DNA from 2 places in the Sphingopyxis sp. BSN-002 genome. Region 2 is predicted to be linked to the other one. Evidence: riboswitches for the same ligand, from Rfam matches in the RefSeq annotation. Region 2 holds a riboswitch; the other holds the start of a gene.
The links. A riboswitch is a leader RNA that binds a small molecule or an ion and turns the genes downstream of it on or off. The one in region 2 is predicted to bind cobalamin.

Region 1: it holds a riboswitch for cobalamin, as region 2 does, so the genes downstream of both, L7H23_RS03770 (TonB-dependent receptor) here and metE (5-methyltetrahydropteroyltriglutamate--homocysteine S-methyltransferase) in region 2, are expected to answer to the same signal.

Annotation. Positions count from the first base shown of each region.
Region 1 is NZ_CP091804.1:747,568-755,073, forward strand. It holds gene L7H23_RS03745 (BamA/TamA family outer membrane protein) at 1-423, opposite strand, end outside; gene L7H23_RS03750 (nucleotide sugar dehydrogenase) at 719-1,897, opposite strand; gene L7H23_RS03755 (protein adenylyltransferase SelO) at 1,961-3,421, opposite strand; gene L7H23_RS03760 (acyl-CoA dehydrogenase family protein) at 3,494-4,630, opposite strand; gene L7H23_RS03765 (helix-turn-helix domain-containing protein) at 4,781-5,494, shown strand; cobalamin riboswitch at 5,541-5,733, shown strand; gene L7H23_RS03770 (TonB-dependent receptor) at 5,811-7,506, shown strand, end outside.
Region 2 is NZ_CP091804.1:932,118-939,623, reverse strand. It holds gene L7H23_RS04695 (hypothetical protein) at 140-484, shown strand; gene L7H23_RS04690 (SDR family NAD(P)-dependent oxidoreductase) at 510-1,472, opposite strand; gene L7H23_RS04685 (AraC family transcriptional regulator) at 1,685-2,560, shown strand; gene L7H23_RS04680 (acyl-CoA thioesterase) at 2,557-2,937, opposite strand; gene metE (5-methyltetrahydropteroyltriglutamate--homocysteine S-methyltransferase) at 2,954-5,272, opposite strand; cobalamin riboswitch at 5,389-5,593, opposite strand; gene L7H23_RS04670 (hypothetical protein) at 5,655-5,861, opposite strand; gene L7H23_RS18505 (hypothetical protein) at 5,889-6,023, opposite strand; gene infA (translation initiation factor IF-1) at 6,145-6,408, opposite strand; gene L7H23_RS04660 (cold-shock protein) at 6,411-6,617, opposite strand; gene leuA (2-isopropylmalate synthase) at 7,108-7,506, opposite strand, start outside.

The DNA.
Region 1 (7,506 bases), 180 kb from region 2:
CGGAAGCGGCGCAGCCAGCTCCGTATCGGTGATCGGGGCATCGCCGATCGCCTCGACCGCATCGCCATCGGCAAGGGCGGGCACCGGAGCGCCCGCAACCACCGGGACATCGCCGGTCGCGGTCGAATCAGCCGTCGCGGTTGTCGCCGCGCCCGTGGTCCCCGCCGATTTCGTTGCGGCCGCCTTTGCGGCTTCGGCCTGCCGCTGCTCGAACTCGGCGATCGATTCGAGCGGCCGGTCGAGTTCGGGATCGTCCTCCGCGCTGATCGGCGGGATCGATTCCCGGAACTCCTCGTCGGAAATGATCGGCGCGACCTCCGGCAACTGCGCGTCAGGCGGCGGCGGGGTCGGTGCAGCGATGTCCGCGACCGGCGGGGCCTCTACCGTCGGCACCACCTTCGGCGGATCGACCTGCTGGGCCATCGCCCCGGCGCTCCAGCAGAAGCAAAGGCACGACGCCGAAAGCGAAAGGAGGCGGCGAAGCGACCGTTGGCGCCGATGCGCGGGACGGGAGAGATCAATCTGTTGCATCAGTCGGCAGCCGCTGAAGCTTCTGTGGCTTGCAGGTTTGCACGGCGCAACCCGTTTCTGAGGCACCAAAGTCCCGAAACGACGCCATATGGCCGACTACCCCTTCCCGTTGCTGATCAGGCCATCAACGAGCCGGGGCCAGTGCGGTTCCGTATCAACGCGTCAAGTTGCCGAATTCAGGGGCTGCTCAGCTGTCGGCGCCGAACAGGTCGCGGCTGTACACCTTGTCGGCGACATCGTTCAGCTCGTCGGACATCCGGTTGACGATAATGACGTCGGCTTCGGCCTTGAAGGCGTCCAGATCGCGGACGACGCGCGAGTTGAACAGATGATCCTCCTCGAGCAGCGGCTCATAGACGATGACCTCGATGCCCTTCGCCTTCACCCGCTTCATGATGCCCAATATGCTGCTGGCGCGGAAATTGTCCGACCCGGCCTTCATCGCCAGACGATGGATGCCGACGACGCGCGGACGGCGCTTGATGATCTCCGACGCGATGAAGTCCTTGCGCGTCGTGTTCGATGCGACGATCGCTGCGATCAGGTTCTGCGGCACTTCCCGGTAGTTCGCCAGCATCTGCTTGGTGTCCTTGGGCAGGCAATAACCGCCGTAACCGAAGGACGGGTTGTTGTAGAAGCTGCCGATCCGGGGATCGAGACACACCCCCTCGATCACCTGCCGCGAATCCACGTCATGCGCGGCGGCATAGGTGTCGAGTTCGTTGAAGAAGGCGACGCGCATCGCAAGATAGGTATTCGCGAACAGCTTGATCGCCTCGGCCTCGGTATTGCCGGTCTGCAGGATCGCCGCGTCGGGTTTCAGCGACCCTTCGAGAAGCAGCTGCGCAAATTCACGGGCACGCGGATGCGTGTCGCCGACGATGATCCGCGAAGGATAGAGATTGTCATAGAGCGCGCGCCCTTCGCGCAGGAACTCGGGCGAAAAGACGATATTGTCCGACCCCGTCTCGGCGCGCATCCGCTCGGTGAAGCCGACCGGGATCGTCGACTTGATCACGATCAGCGCCTGCGGCGCCAGCTTCAGCGCGTCCGCAATCACCCTCTCGACCGTGGTCGTGTTGAAATAATTGGTGTCCGGATCATAGTCCGTCGGCGTTGCGACGATGACGAAATCGGCATCGGAATAGGCCAGATCGCGATCGGTCGTCGCAACGAGGTTCAACGGCTTGTTCGCCAGATAATCCTCGATCTCGGGATCGGCGATCGGCGATGTCTTCGCATTGATCAACTCGACCTTGCGCGCGTCGATGTCGAGCGCGACGACCGTGTTGCGCTGGGCGAGCAGAACGGCGTTCGAAATTCCGACATAGCCGGTTCCGACGACAGCTATTTTGGCTGGGGGCAAAGACTTATCCTCTTATCGGGTTCGGCGCCGTCCCTAGCAGGGGGGGCGCGGCGGCTCAACCGATCAGGTGCCGCAATAGGTCGTATACGGCCCGAACCCGGTGGGCGCGGGCCCGGCGAACAAGGCCCAGACGGGACGCGGCGTATAGGGATTGCGCACGACCTCCAGCAGTTCCAGCCATGGCGCCAGGTCGCCCGTTTCCGCGGCGCCAAGCGCCGCCTCGACCAGATGGTTGCGCGGGATGTAGACGGGGTTCACCGCGTCCATTGCATCGGCAATCTCGAGCGGACCGATAGCCTCGCGCTCGATATGCTCCCACCATTCGGCAATCCACGGCGCCATTGCGTCGGGCGCCGGCAACAGACGTTCCAGCATGCTCCCGTCGCCGCGCAACAGCATCGCGAGCGCGCGGAAAAACGAGGTGAAGTCCACACCGTTGGTCTCAAGCGCGTCAAAAAGATTGTCGATCAGCGTCGCATCGTCGGCGCTCTGGTCGAGGCCGAGCTTGAAACGGATCAGCGCGTGCCAGACGGTACGGAACCGTTCGGGAATCTCGTTGACGATATCCTTTGCCGCTTCGACGTCGGCGGGATCGACGGCGTGGATCGCGGGCAACAGGGCCTCGGCGAAGCGCGCCATGTTCCAGTGCAGCATCTGCGGTTGGCGGCCATAGGCATAGCGGCCGTTGGCATCGATCGAGCTGAAGACGGTGTTCACGGAAAAGCGGTCCATGAAGGCGCAGGGGCCGTAATCGATCGTCTCGCCGCTCACCGCGACATTGTCGGTGTTCATCACCCCATGGATGAAGCCCACGCCCAGCCACTGCGCGACAAGATCGCACTGCAGGCCGATAACGCGATTGAGCAGGGCCAGATGCGGATTGGCCGTATCTGCAAGATCGGGAAAATGACGGCGGATCACATAGTCGGAGAGCTGGACGACATGATCGGCGCCGAAATGCGCCGCGAAGAACTGGAATGTCCCGACGCGGATATGGCTGCTCGCGATGCGCGTCAGCACCGCCCCCGGATGCGCCTGCTCACGCTGGACCCGGTCGCCGGTCGCGACGGCGGCGAGTGAACGCGTTGTCGGGACGCCGAGCGCAGCCATCGCCTCCGACATCAGATATTCGCGCAGCACCGGTCCGATCGCCGCCCGGCCGTCGCCGTTGCGCGAGAAGGGCGTCGGGCCCGAACCCTTGAGCTGGATGTCGAAACGCTCTCCATCCGGCGTGACGACCTCGCCGAGCAGAAGTGCCCGGCCGTCGCCGAGCTGGGGCGAGAAATGACCGAACTGATGCCCGGCATAGGCGAGCGCGAGCGGGTTGGCCCCGCCGGGCAACTCCTCGCCCGAAAATATCCGTGCGAGTTGTTCGTCGGTTGCGCCGTCGAGGTCGATCCCGAGCCGCTGCGCAAGCTCGCGATTGAATATGAGCAGCTTCGGCGCCGACGGCTTTGCTGCCTCGGCGGGGGCATAGAAGCCCTCCATGCTGTCGTGAAAGCTGTTGTCGAACGCGAAATCCATGGCGCCCTATGTCGAGCGTTCGCGCCCTTTATGCAAGTGGCCGGGCCGCCTCAGCGCCCCGGCCCCCTTCATTCAGCCGTCGATATCGAGCCCGAGCGCCAGGCGGCCGCTCAGTTCCTTCTGCGCCGGCTCCTGCAGCGGGTGGAAGCGTGCGCCCTGCACATCGCGGAACGCGCGTTCGATCGGCGAGCCCTTGTAGAAGGCGCTGCCGCCCGCCAGTTCGATCGCCAGCTCGGCGGTGCGGATCGCGGCGCGGCCCGCAATCGTCCGCCCGGTCATCACCCGGCTCGTCGTCTCGGGGTCCGGCGATGCCACCTCGGCGGTCGCGATCATTGATGCGACCGCTGTCTCGGCAGTCCAGAAGCTGTTCTGCATCTCGCCGGCGAGCGCAATCAGCGCCGGGTTTGCCGGCTTGCGCTTCGCCGCTTCGAACGCCGCATCGCGCGCGCCCTCGGCAACGCCCAGATAGGCCGAATAGATCAGCGGAAAGGCGATCATGCTGATGATGTGGAACAGCGGATGCCATTTGCCCTGCGGACGCCGGCCCGACACCGCGGCGTCGGCCAGGAACACATCCTTCAGCTCGACGTCGTGCGATCCGGTGCCGCGCATCCCCATCGTGTCCCACGTATCGAGGATCGTGACGCCCTCGGCGCTGAACGGGACGCCGAAGTGGAGCACGCTCGGTCCCGCCTCGGGATCTTCATAGACCGCGCTGGTCATCAGGATGTTGCCCGCCTGACAGCCGCTCGAGAAGACCTTCCGCGCGTTGATCAGGAAGCCGCCTTCGACCTTGGTCGCGCTGCCCGAGCCTTGCAGCCAGTCCGATCCGCCGCTCGACACGAGCACCAGATTCTCGGCCGCCACCCGGCGCAGCAGCCCGTCGGTCGGCGCCTGCATATGCTGCCAGCGCCACGCCGCGACCGCGACCTGATGACAATGCATCGAGAAGGCGAGCGCGGTGGAGCCGCACGCCGCGCCAAGGCGGCGGACGACGCCGCACAGCGTCGCATAGTCGAGTCCGTCGCCGCCAAGCTCGACCGGCACCGCGGCGCCGATCAGCCCGGCTTCGCGGAGCAGATCGTAATTTTCGGCAACGAAACTGCCGTCGCGGTCGTGCGCCGCGGCGGACGCACCGATCTTCGCAGCGATCTTGTCGGCGAGTTCGAGCCAATATTGGGGGGTCTTCGTTTCAGTCGTGGCAAGCATGTTCATCTCCATTGGTATCCCTTGCTGACGACGGCCTCTGAAGATTGATGCTCCAACACGATAGTTCAGGAACTGAATCGCCCCCGATACAGAAACTGAACTCGCCTCTTCGGCGACTCATAAGGTATAGCGTCCGCCGAGGAGCTTATCATGGCGAATACCAGCTATGGCCAATTCTGTCCGGTCGCGATGGCGGCCGAGGTGCTGTGCACGCGCTGGACGATCGTGCTCGTCCGCGAGCTCGCTGCAGGATCGACCCGTTTCAATGACTTGCGGCGTGGTGTCCCCCGCATGTCCCCCGCCCTGCTGTCGCAGCGGCTGAAGGATCTGGAAGCTGCCGGCATCGTCTATCGCGCCCCGGTGCCGAGAGAATCGGGCGTCTTCGATTATCGCCTGACCCGCGCCGGACAGGAGCTCGCCCCCGTCGTCGAGGCGTTCGGAGTCTGGGGCAAGCGCTGGATCGACGGCGACCTGTCGCTCGAAAAACTCGATGTGCAATTGCTGATGTGGGACATGCGCCGCGGCCTCGTGCTCGACCCGATGCCCGACCGCAAGACGATCGTACAGTTCCGCTACACCGACGTCCCCGCCGACCGCCGTTCATGGTGGCTCGTCGTCGAACCCGGCGACGAGACCCAGCTCTGCTCGGTCGACCCCGGTTTCGACGTCGATCTCTATGCCGCAACCGACCTTCGCACGATGACCGCGATCTGGATGGGCTACGACCGCGTGACCGATGCGGTCGGCGAACGCCGACTGATTCTCACGGGCGACGATGACCTCACCGACAGCATCGAATCCTGGCTGGGTCTCAGCCCTTTCGCCAAGACCGCGCCGGTCAAGACAGTCGAAGAGGCGCTCTGACGCTGCGGCATTTGTCCATTGCGGCGCACAAAAAGCTCTGCTAGCCGCCCGCCTCGTGACCTCGGGTTGCCCGGAGACGGGCATGAAAAGGGAAGATCCGGTGCAAATCCGGCGCTGCCCCCGCAACTGTAACCGGCGAGGTGGATGCACTCCGTGCCACTTGGGCGACTGCCTTGGGAAGGCCCGCATTCACTGCTGACCCGGCAGCCAGGAGACCTGCCAGAGCGTCGCCGTTATCTGCGCGCGGGCGGGGTGCACCGGGAGCAGGCGGGGATTCTCGCGTGACGGCAAAGGCCGTTACGTTTGGAGAATCCGCATGAAGACCCGTATTTTGACATCCACCCTGTCGCTCATCGCCGTCGCGGCGGCGACACCCGCTTTCGCACAGGAAAGCGTGACCGGCAGCGAAGACAGCACAATCACCGTCATCGGTGCGCCGCTGGCTGCCGATGAAAGCAACGCCTCGGTCTCGGTGATCGATGGCACCGACATCCGCCGCGCCCAGAATGGTTCGGTCAGTGACCAGCTCGTCCGCCTGCCCGGCGTCAGCTTCAACCAGAATGGCACCCTCGGCGGTGTGACCAACATCCGCATCCGCGGGGCCGAAGCCGAGCAGACGCTCGTCCTGATCGACGGCGTCCGCGTCGGCGACCCCTCGTCGCCCGGCGGCGGCTTCGATTTCGCCAATCTGATGCTCGGCAACATCGACCGCGTCGAGGTGCTGCGCGGCGCGAACAGCCTGCCGTGGGGCAGCCACGCGATCGGCGGTGTGGTCGCAGTGACGACCACCAATGCAGGCGCAGCCGAAGCGGGCGCGACAAGCGGCCAGATCGGCGCCGAATATGGCGCGCGCGACACGGTGCGCGCGAACGGTCAACTCCGCACCTCGCTCGGTGCCTCGCAATTCGGCATCGGTGGCGGCTACACCCGCACCGACGGGATCAGCAGCGCGGCCGTCGGCACCGAGCGTGACGGCTATCGCCAATATTCGCTGAACCTCACCAACCGCACCGAGATCGGCAACACGCTCGTCTTCCGCGCCTTCGGCCTCTATGCCGACAGCCGCGTCGACCTCGACGGCTTCAGCTTTTCGCCGCCCTATGGTCTGATCGACACCAACGAGTTCCAGAAGACGCGCGAACATTATGCCGCGGCAACGATCGAGCATCGTCCCGGCGGCAACGACAGCACGACCGGCTTCTCGCACAAGCTCCAGTTCGGTTTCGCCGACGTCAATCGTGACAACTACAATCCCGATTTCGGCACCGCACCCAGCTTCACCGCGCGCGGCCGCAACGAACGGCTGAGCTACAGCATCGACTGGGCCGCCATCGCGCAGCTTCGCGTCCTCGCGGGCGCCGAGCGCGAATGGACGCACGCCTTCACCGACGACGGCTTCGCGGCGGACAATGGCAAGACCGCGACGACGTCCTTCTGGGGCATGCTCGTCGGCAAGCCGACCGAGACGCTGTCGCTCACCGCGGGCATCCGCCACGACGATCACCGCGATTTCGGCGGCGCCACAACGCTGGCGTTCGACGCAGGGCAGAAGATCGGAGATCTCGTCACGATCCGCGCCAGCTATCGCGAAGGCTTCAAGGCCCCGACCCTGTTCCAGCTCTCCGACAGCGCGGGCGCCTATGGCAATCCCGACCTCGCGCCCGAACGCGCGCGTTCGTACGAGATCGGCCTCCGCTTCGGCGACGGGCAGCAATGGTTCCTCGACGTCGCGGCTTTCCGCCGTAACAGCCGCAATCTCATCGATTTCGTCACCTGCCCGACGACCCCGAACCCGCTGCCCGCGATCTGCGCCACCGGCAACCGCCCGTTCGGAACCTATGACAATATCCTCCGCGCCCGCGGCGAAGGGTTCGAGGTCGAAGGCGGCGCGAAGATCGGCGAACAGCTCGAGCTGAACGCCAACTATACGCTGCTGTCGGTCAAGGATCGCACCCCGGGTGGCTTCTATGAAGGCAACCGCCTCGCGCGGCGTCCGAGGCACCTCGCCAACG
Region 2 (7,506 bases):
GTGGGAGCGTCGGCGTGCCGGCGCCGCTCGCGGTGAGGAGACGCATAGCAGACCAGATCCATTTCGCCCGGCGGCGGCGACGGCCTTTCGGCCTTTGCTCGCGGCCCCTTCGTTTCCCCCCATCGAAGGCCTGACCCAAGTGAAGAATCCCAGCCCTCATCAAGAAGAGCCATCGCGCGGCGGCTGCGATTGCCTGCCGCACCCCGCCGAGACCGAGGCAGCGGCGGAACCTGCGCCGGAACCCGGCCCCACCTTCGCGGTCGATCCCGCGGTGGCGGGCACCGCCTATGTCCTGCGCTACGAAGATCGCTGGTTCGGTTTCGAGAAGCGCGTCGCCTTTTCGGCGGACGATATCGCGGCGGCGATCGAGATGATGGAGCATGAACCGATCGGCCGCTGGGCCGAACTGTGGCACGAAGGACAACTCGTCTGCCGCCGCGGTCGCGCCGCAAGCGGCGAGGCCGATTACTGGACGATCGACTGACGGCGGCAGAGAGAAGCCGGTCTGGTTAGAAGGTCTCGCCGACCATTTCCTCGCTCTTCGCCCACAGCGCCTTCGCATTGTCGGGGTCGAGCGCATAGGCGCGGACACCTTCACGCAGGCCCTCATTCTCGGCGAGCTTTGCGACGTGGCAATCCTCGAGATAGAGCCCGCCGATTTCTTCCGGATCGGCGACCGCGGCGGCCCAGACCGAGGTCGCGGCGCCCTGCGGGATCGACTTGAACTCGAAATTTTCGCCGCCGGCTTCGCGGGCGGCGGCGTTGATCCGCTCGACAAGCGCTTCGAGCGCGCCTTCGTCGAGGTGGCGGCCGAGCTCGGTGTGGATGCCGCCGGGGTGAAGCGCGGCGGCGCGGACGCCGCGGCCCTTGTGGCGGCGGTCGAATTCGACCGCGAAGAGGATGTTCGCGGTCTTCGAGCGGCCATAGGCGACCCACGGCTCATAATCGCCGCGGTCGAAGTTGGGATCCTCGAGATCGACGTTCGAGAAGCGATGCCCCGACGAAGCGAGGCTGACGAGACGCCCGCCGTCCCTGATCAGCGACGCGATGCGATTGACGAAGGTGAAATGGCCGAGGTGATTGGTGCCGAACTGGGTTTCGAAACCGTCTTCGGTCTTGCCGAAGGGCGCGGCCATCACGCCGGCATTGGTGATGACGACGTCGAACGGACGGCCGTCGGCGACGAGCGCATCGGCGGCGGCGCGGACGCTGGCGAGCGAGGCGAGGTCGAGCTGGATCAACTCGAAGCTGCCGCCAGCGGCAGCTGCGGCGTCGCGGACGACGGCGGTCGCGGCTTCGGCCTTGGTAAGGTCGCGCGCGGCGCCAACGACATCGGCGCCGTGGGCGACGAGCGCGCGCGCGGTTTCGACGCCGAGCCCGGCCGACACACCGGTGACGAGGAAGCGCTTGCCCGACAGGTCGACGCCGGCCAGCACGTCGTCGGTGGTCGATTTGGCATTGAACTGGGTCATGAGGAACTCCTTGGGATGCAGGGCGGAGGAGGGGGTGCCCTGACCCGGACAAGATAAGCGCGCTGCGCCCGTTTCCGCTGCCCGATCATGGCGTTCGCTTGCCTATTTCTCTCAATGCGTGCCACGCTGATGTTGCGCAGCTTGCGCTTCGCGGGCGTGCATCCGATGTTGGTGCCATGCAGGACAGGCTCGACTCGCTCCGGTCGCAGGTAATGCGGCACGTGGATTCCCAATATTATGAGGCGCCGATCCCGCGCGTCGTGATCAGCCGGATGACCGGACCGACGAGCGGCACCGCTACGCTCTATGAACCCGTCACCTGCCTGATCCTGCAGGGGACGAAGCGCGTCGTCATCGGCGACACGGTCATCACCTACGACGCGTCGAGCTATTTTGTCGCCTCGCTCGACCTGCCCGCCGTCGGCAAGGTGATCGAGGCGACCCCCGACAAACCCTATATCGCAGTCGCGCTGCGCATCGACCGTGCGGTGTTGACCGACCTGATCGCCAGCATGCCGCCCGAGGCGATCGGCACCGAACCCGCCGAGGCCGATCAGGCAGGCTTTGCAGTGTCCGAAGTGACTCCCGACCTGCTCGACGCCTGGGCGGGGCTGCTCGGGCTGCTCGACCGGCCGGGCGACATCGGCATGCTGGCGCAGATGCGCGAGCGCGAGATTCTCTATCGCCTGCTGCAGGGGCCGCTGGGGCACCAGCTTTGCGCGATTGCGCAGGACGACAGCCGGCTGTCGCGGGTGCGGCGGGCGATCGAGTGGATCCGGGCGCATTATGATCAGGCGCTCCGCACCAATGCGCTCGCCGAGATTGCGGGGATGAGCGTCGCGTCGTTCCACCGGCATTTCAAGGCGGCGACCGCGATGAGCCCGTTGCAGTATCAGAAGACCTTGCGGCTCCATGCGGCGCGCCGCCTGCTGGCGGGCGGGGCCGAGGCGAGCCGCACGGCCTATTCGGTTGGGTACGAGAGCGCGTCGCAGTTCAGCCGCGAATATAGCCGCGCGTTCGGCGCACCGCCCTCACGCGATGCCGAACGGCTGCGCGGGATGGCGCCGCTCGGCATCGGCGCGGTTTAGCCTGGCGCGGCCGGCGGGACCGCCCGCGGTCTGCGGTCGGGACCGACGGCGACAAAGATGAAGATCGCCTGCGTCACCTTGTGACTATCCTCGGAATGGCGGTCGCGTGCCCAGGTTTCGACCTCGACGTGCATCGAGGTGCGCCCGACCTTTACGAGGCGGCCGAAGACCGAGACCTCGTCACCGACGAAGACGGGGCGGTGGAAGGACATGCCCTCCACCGAGATCGTCACCGCGCGGCCGCGCGCGTGGAGCGACGCGACCGACGAGGCGGCAAGGTCCATCTGCGCCATCAGCCAGCCGCCGAAAATATCGCCATAGACATTGGCGTTGGCGGGCATGGCGGTGACGCGGACGGCGGGCTGGCCCGTCGGCATCGCGTTGTGCGCGGCATCATTTGGCAAGATAGGCCTCCTTCACGAGCGCGCGGGCGCGCATCGATTTCGCCGCGGCGACCATCGCGATCAGCGCGGGGCGCACCTCGTCCCACTTGCGCGTCTTGAGCCCGCAATCGGGGTTCACCCAGATCTGCGCTGCGGGGACATGCTTTGCGGCCAGCGTCAGCAGGTCGGTCATCTCGCGCTCCGCGGGGATGCGCGGCGAGTGGATGTCATAGACGCCGGGGCCGACCTCGTTGGGATAGGCGTAGGAGGCGAAGGCGTCGAGCAGCTCCATCTGCGACCGTGCGGTCTCGATCGAGATGACGTCGGCGTCCATCGCGCCGATCGCGCGGATGATGTCGTTGAACTCCGAATAGCACATATGGGTGTGGATCTGGGTGTCGTCGCGGACGCCGCTGGCGGCGATGCGGAAGCTTTCGACCGCCCAGTCGAGATAGGCCTGCCATTCGCTGCGGCGGAGCGGCAGGCCTTCGCGCAAAGCCGCTTCGTCGATCTGGATGATCGCGGCGCCGGCGGCCTCCAAGTCCTGCACCTCGTCGCGGATCGCAAGCGCGATCTGGCGGCAGCTTTCCGCACGCGGCTGGTCGTCGCGGACGAAGGACCAGTTGAGGATGGTCACCGGGCCGGTGAGCATGCCCTTCATCGGCTTGTCGGTCTGGTCCTGCGCATAGCGCCACCAGTCGACCGTCATGGCCTCGGGGCGCGAGACGTCGCCGTAGAGGATCGGCGGGCGGACGCAGCGCGAGCCATAGCTTTGCACCCAGCCGGCGCGGGTGAAGGCGAAGCCGGCGAGCTGTTCGCCGAAATATTGCACCATGTCGTTGCGCTCGAACTCGCCGTGGACGAGGACGTCGAGGCCGATCTCCTCCTGCCATTTGACCGCGGCGCGCGTTTCGACGCGGAGATATTGCGCATAGGCCGCGTCGTCGATCTCGCCCTTGAGGTGTGCGGCGCGGGCCTTGCGGACTTCGGGGGTCTGCGGGAAGCTGCCGATGGTGGTGGTGGGGTAGGCGGGGAGGTTCAGGCGCGCTTGCTGCGCTTCGCGGCGGGCGGCGAAGGGGGATGCGCGGTTCGTGGCGCCAGCGTCGAGGGCGGCGAGGCGCTGGGTGACCGCCGGGTCGTGGATCTTCGGCGAGGTCTGGCGCGCGACCGCGGCGATGCGCGAGGCGGAGAAGGCAGCGAAGCTCGCGTCCTCGCCTTCGTTGAGCGCCTTGGCGAGTGCGGCGAGTTCCTCGACCTTTTGCACGGCGAAGGCGAGCCACTGGGCGATTTCGGGGTCGAGCGACGTTTCGAGCGCGAGGTCGACGGGGACGTGGAGGAGCGAGCAGCACGGCGCGAGGATGAGGTCGCGCTGGGCCGCGAGCGCCTTGAGGCGCCAGTAGAGGTCGGGGAGGTTGGCGCGCCAAATGTTGCGGCCGTCGATCACGCCCAATGAGAGCAGGACATGCGGCTGGAGCTTCGCGAGCGCGGGCTCGAGCTGGTCGGGGGCGCGGACGAGGTCGAGGTGAAGGCCGTGTACCGGAAGCTCTGCGACGAGGTCGAGATTGTCGCCGAGGCCGCCGAAGTATGTGGTGAGCATCAGCTTCGGCCCGCGGGTGGCGAGCGCGGAATAGGCGCGTTCGAAGGCGATGCGCTGCGCATCGGTCAGGTCGAGGACAAGGCAGGGTTCGTCGATCTGTACCCAGTCGGCGCCCAGCGCCGCGAGACGCGACAGGATTTCGGCGTAGACCTCGAGGAGCCGGGGCAGCAGGGCGAGCGGCTCGACCGCCTTGCCCTTTGCCAGCATCAGATAGCTGACGGGACCGAGGAGGGCGGGGCGCGTCTGATAACCCAGTGCCTTGGCCTCTTCATATTCGTCGAAGATCTTGGTCGAGGCGATGCGGAAACTCTGGCCGGCCACGAGTTCGGGGACGAGGAAATGATAGTTGGTGTCGAACCATTTGGTCATTTCCATCGCCGTCGTGTCGCCGCCATGGGCGTGCCCGCAGGCGGCGGGCTGCTGCGCGCCGCGGGCCATGGCGAAATAGAGGTCGGGGTCGACGCTCTCGCCCGCCCAGTCGTAGCGCGGCGGGACGGCGCCGATCAGCGCGCTGGTGTCGAGGACATGGTCGTAGAGCGAGAAGTCGTTCGACGGCAGGATGTCGGCGCCGAGCGCTTTCTGGCGGTTCCAGTTCAGCGCACGGAGGCCGGCGGCGGCGCTTTGCAGGTCGGCGAGGGTCGATTTGCCCGACCAGTAGCTTTCGAGCGCATGCTTGAGTTCGCGGCGAAGGCCGATGCGGGGGAAGCCGAGGGTGGCGACGGCGACGGTCATGTTTTCAGCACCTTGCGTTGGGCAAGGGCGGCGGACGGACGCGACGGCACGGTGATCCGCACCCCAAAAGGCAAGACGGGGCGCAGCCATGCATCGGCCAGCCCGGACACCCCGCCGGAGGACGTATCTGACGAGGCAGGTCTCCTGGCTCGCGGGTCAGTGCTGCGGTCGGGCCTTCCCGGTTCCTTGCCGAACCAGTGACACATGGTGACCGCCGCTCGCCGCTTACAGTTGCGGGGGCAGCGCCGGTTTCGCACCGGCTTCCCGTCTTAGCTTCGTGCCGTACGAACGGCGCGAAGAACCTCGACAGTCTTCAGCATAGGCGGCGCGGCGGCCGTGTCAACCATGATATAAAGAATTCTTTATATCATGGTCGGGGCGATCAGCCCGCGTCGGGGGTGGCCGCGATCGCGGCAAGCCGTTCCTTGTCGGCGCGCAGTTTTTCGCTGTGGAGCAGCTTGTCGGCCATCGCCTGCCACGCCGCCGCGGCGCGCAGATTGCGGTCGCGGACCTGCGTCAGCGGCGAGGCGTCGGCCTCGGTCCGGCACTTGTCCGCCTGTGCGATATAGAAATCGGTAGTGGCCGACATGGCTGCTTCCTTGGCGCTTACGGTCGATCAGTCGACCATATCGGCGATGATACGCCGGAGCTCGCGGCGCGACAGCGTCGGGCGGCGGCGGCGCGACGGACTGGCCGTCTGGGCCTTGCCGGCCAGCGACAGCGCGGGCAGAGCGGGAAAAATCGAGTTCATATTCGTATACATAGTCATCATCTTTATCTTTGATTTTACGTGTTTTGTTGTTGGAGACCGGCGCCGGATGCGCCGATCCCTGCAGTTCGGAGCCGGCGCCGTTTGCGCTGGCTCTCTTCGTTCAGAGCCCGCGCCGTTTGCGCTGGCTCGGCGGAACCGGCCCGCCCCCGCGTTCGCGGTAGACGAGGCGGCCCTTGCTGAGGTCATAGGGCGTCATCTCGACGCGCACAGCGTCGCCGACGACCGACCGGATGCGGAAACGCCGCATCCGGCCCGCCGTATAGACGATGACCCGATGACCGTTTTCGAGCACGACGCCGAAGCGACCGTCAGGCAGGATCTCGTCGATCTGCCCCTCGAAGGTCATCAGTTCCTCCTTGGCCAAGATCAGGCCGACTGGAGGTTGACTGCCGAAGTCTTGCCGTTCTTGCCGGTTTCGAGTTCGTAGGAGACGCGCTGCTCCTTGTTGAGCGTGTCCATGCCCGCGGCCTGGACCGCGGTGATGTGGACGAAGCTGTCGCCCGAGCCGTCTTCATTCTCGATGAAGCCATAGCCCTTGTCCTGGTTGAAGAATTTTACGGTGCCGATCGGCATGGGGTGTTTCCTTTCACGAAAACAGGGAATCCACCGGCAAAAGCACCGGCGGAGCTGGTAGCGTGTGAAGGGAAGAGTCTGCCCCAAGGGGCCGTCAAATTCCGTCGCATGCGACGTTAGCTTCCCGGATATGGGCGGTTTTCCTTGAAAAGTCAAGGTTGACGCCGATCGGGTGCCATCCGGCCGTGGTTTTGCGGGTAGTAAGCCGTCGCCGGGCGCGCGATCAGCAGCGCCGCGGCGCAGCCGATCCGGAGCGCCGCGCCCTCGGGCCGCTGTCCGGCTGATAGACGGCGGCGGGCGACATGCAAACCTTCGCCGCCGAAATCTTCACCGACCCGTTGGTAGCGAAAGCCTCCAGAAACTCGCGCTGGAGCCGCGGCGTCCAGTGGTGGCTGCCGGGGGCGGGGATATGTGCCGGTTAGTTCCGGGGATCGTGCGGGGCTAACGTTCCTTCGACCAATCGCTGCGCGATTGGTCGAAGGCCCAGCCTTTAAGCCCCATTCGCTGCCGACAAAATCGCCCGCACGCTGGCTGTCGCGACGTCGGTATCGAGCCCGCATCCGAACAGGCTTTTGCCGTCCGCGGTGCGGCACTCGACATAAGCCGCGGCCTGCACATTGCTGCCCTGGCCGATCGCGTGCTCGCTATAGTCGACGATGTCCATCACCGGGCCGCCGCTTTCGCTCAAGGCCGCGATGACGCTCGACATCAGGCCGTTGCCGCGGCCGCTGACGCTGCGCTGCATGCCGTCGATGGTGAGCTTGCCGGCGAAGATGCGGTCGGCGCCCGAATGCGTCTCCGACCAGTCGACGAGCTGGAAGCGTTTGGCTTCGGTGGTCAGATACTGGCCCTCGAACGCGTGCCAGATATCCTCGGCGCCGAGTTCGCG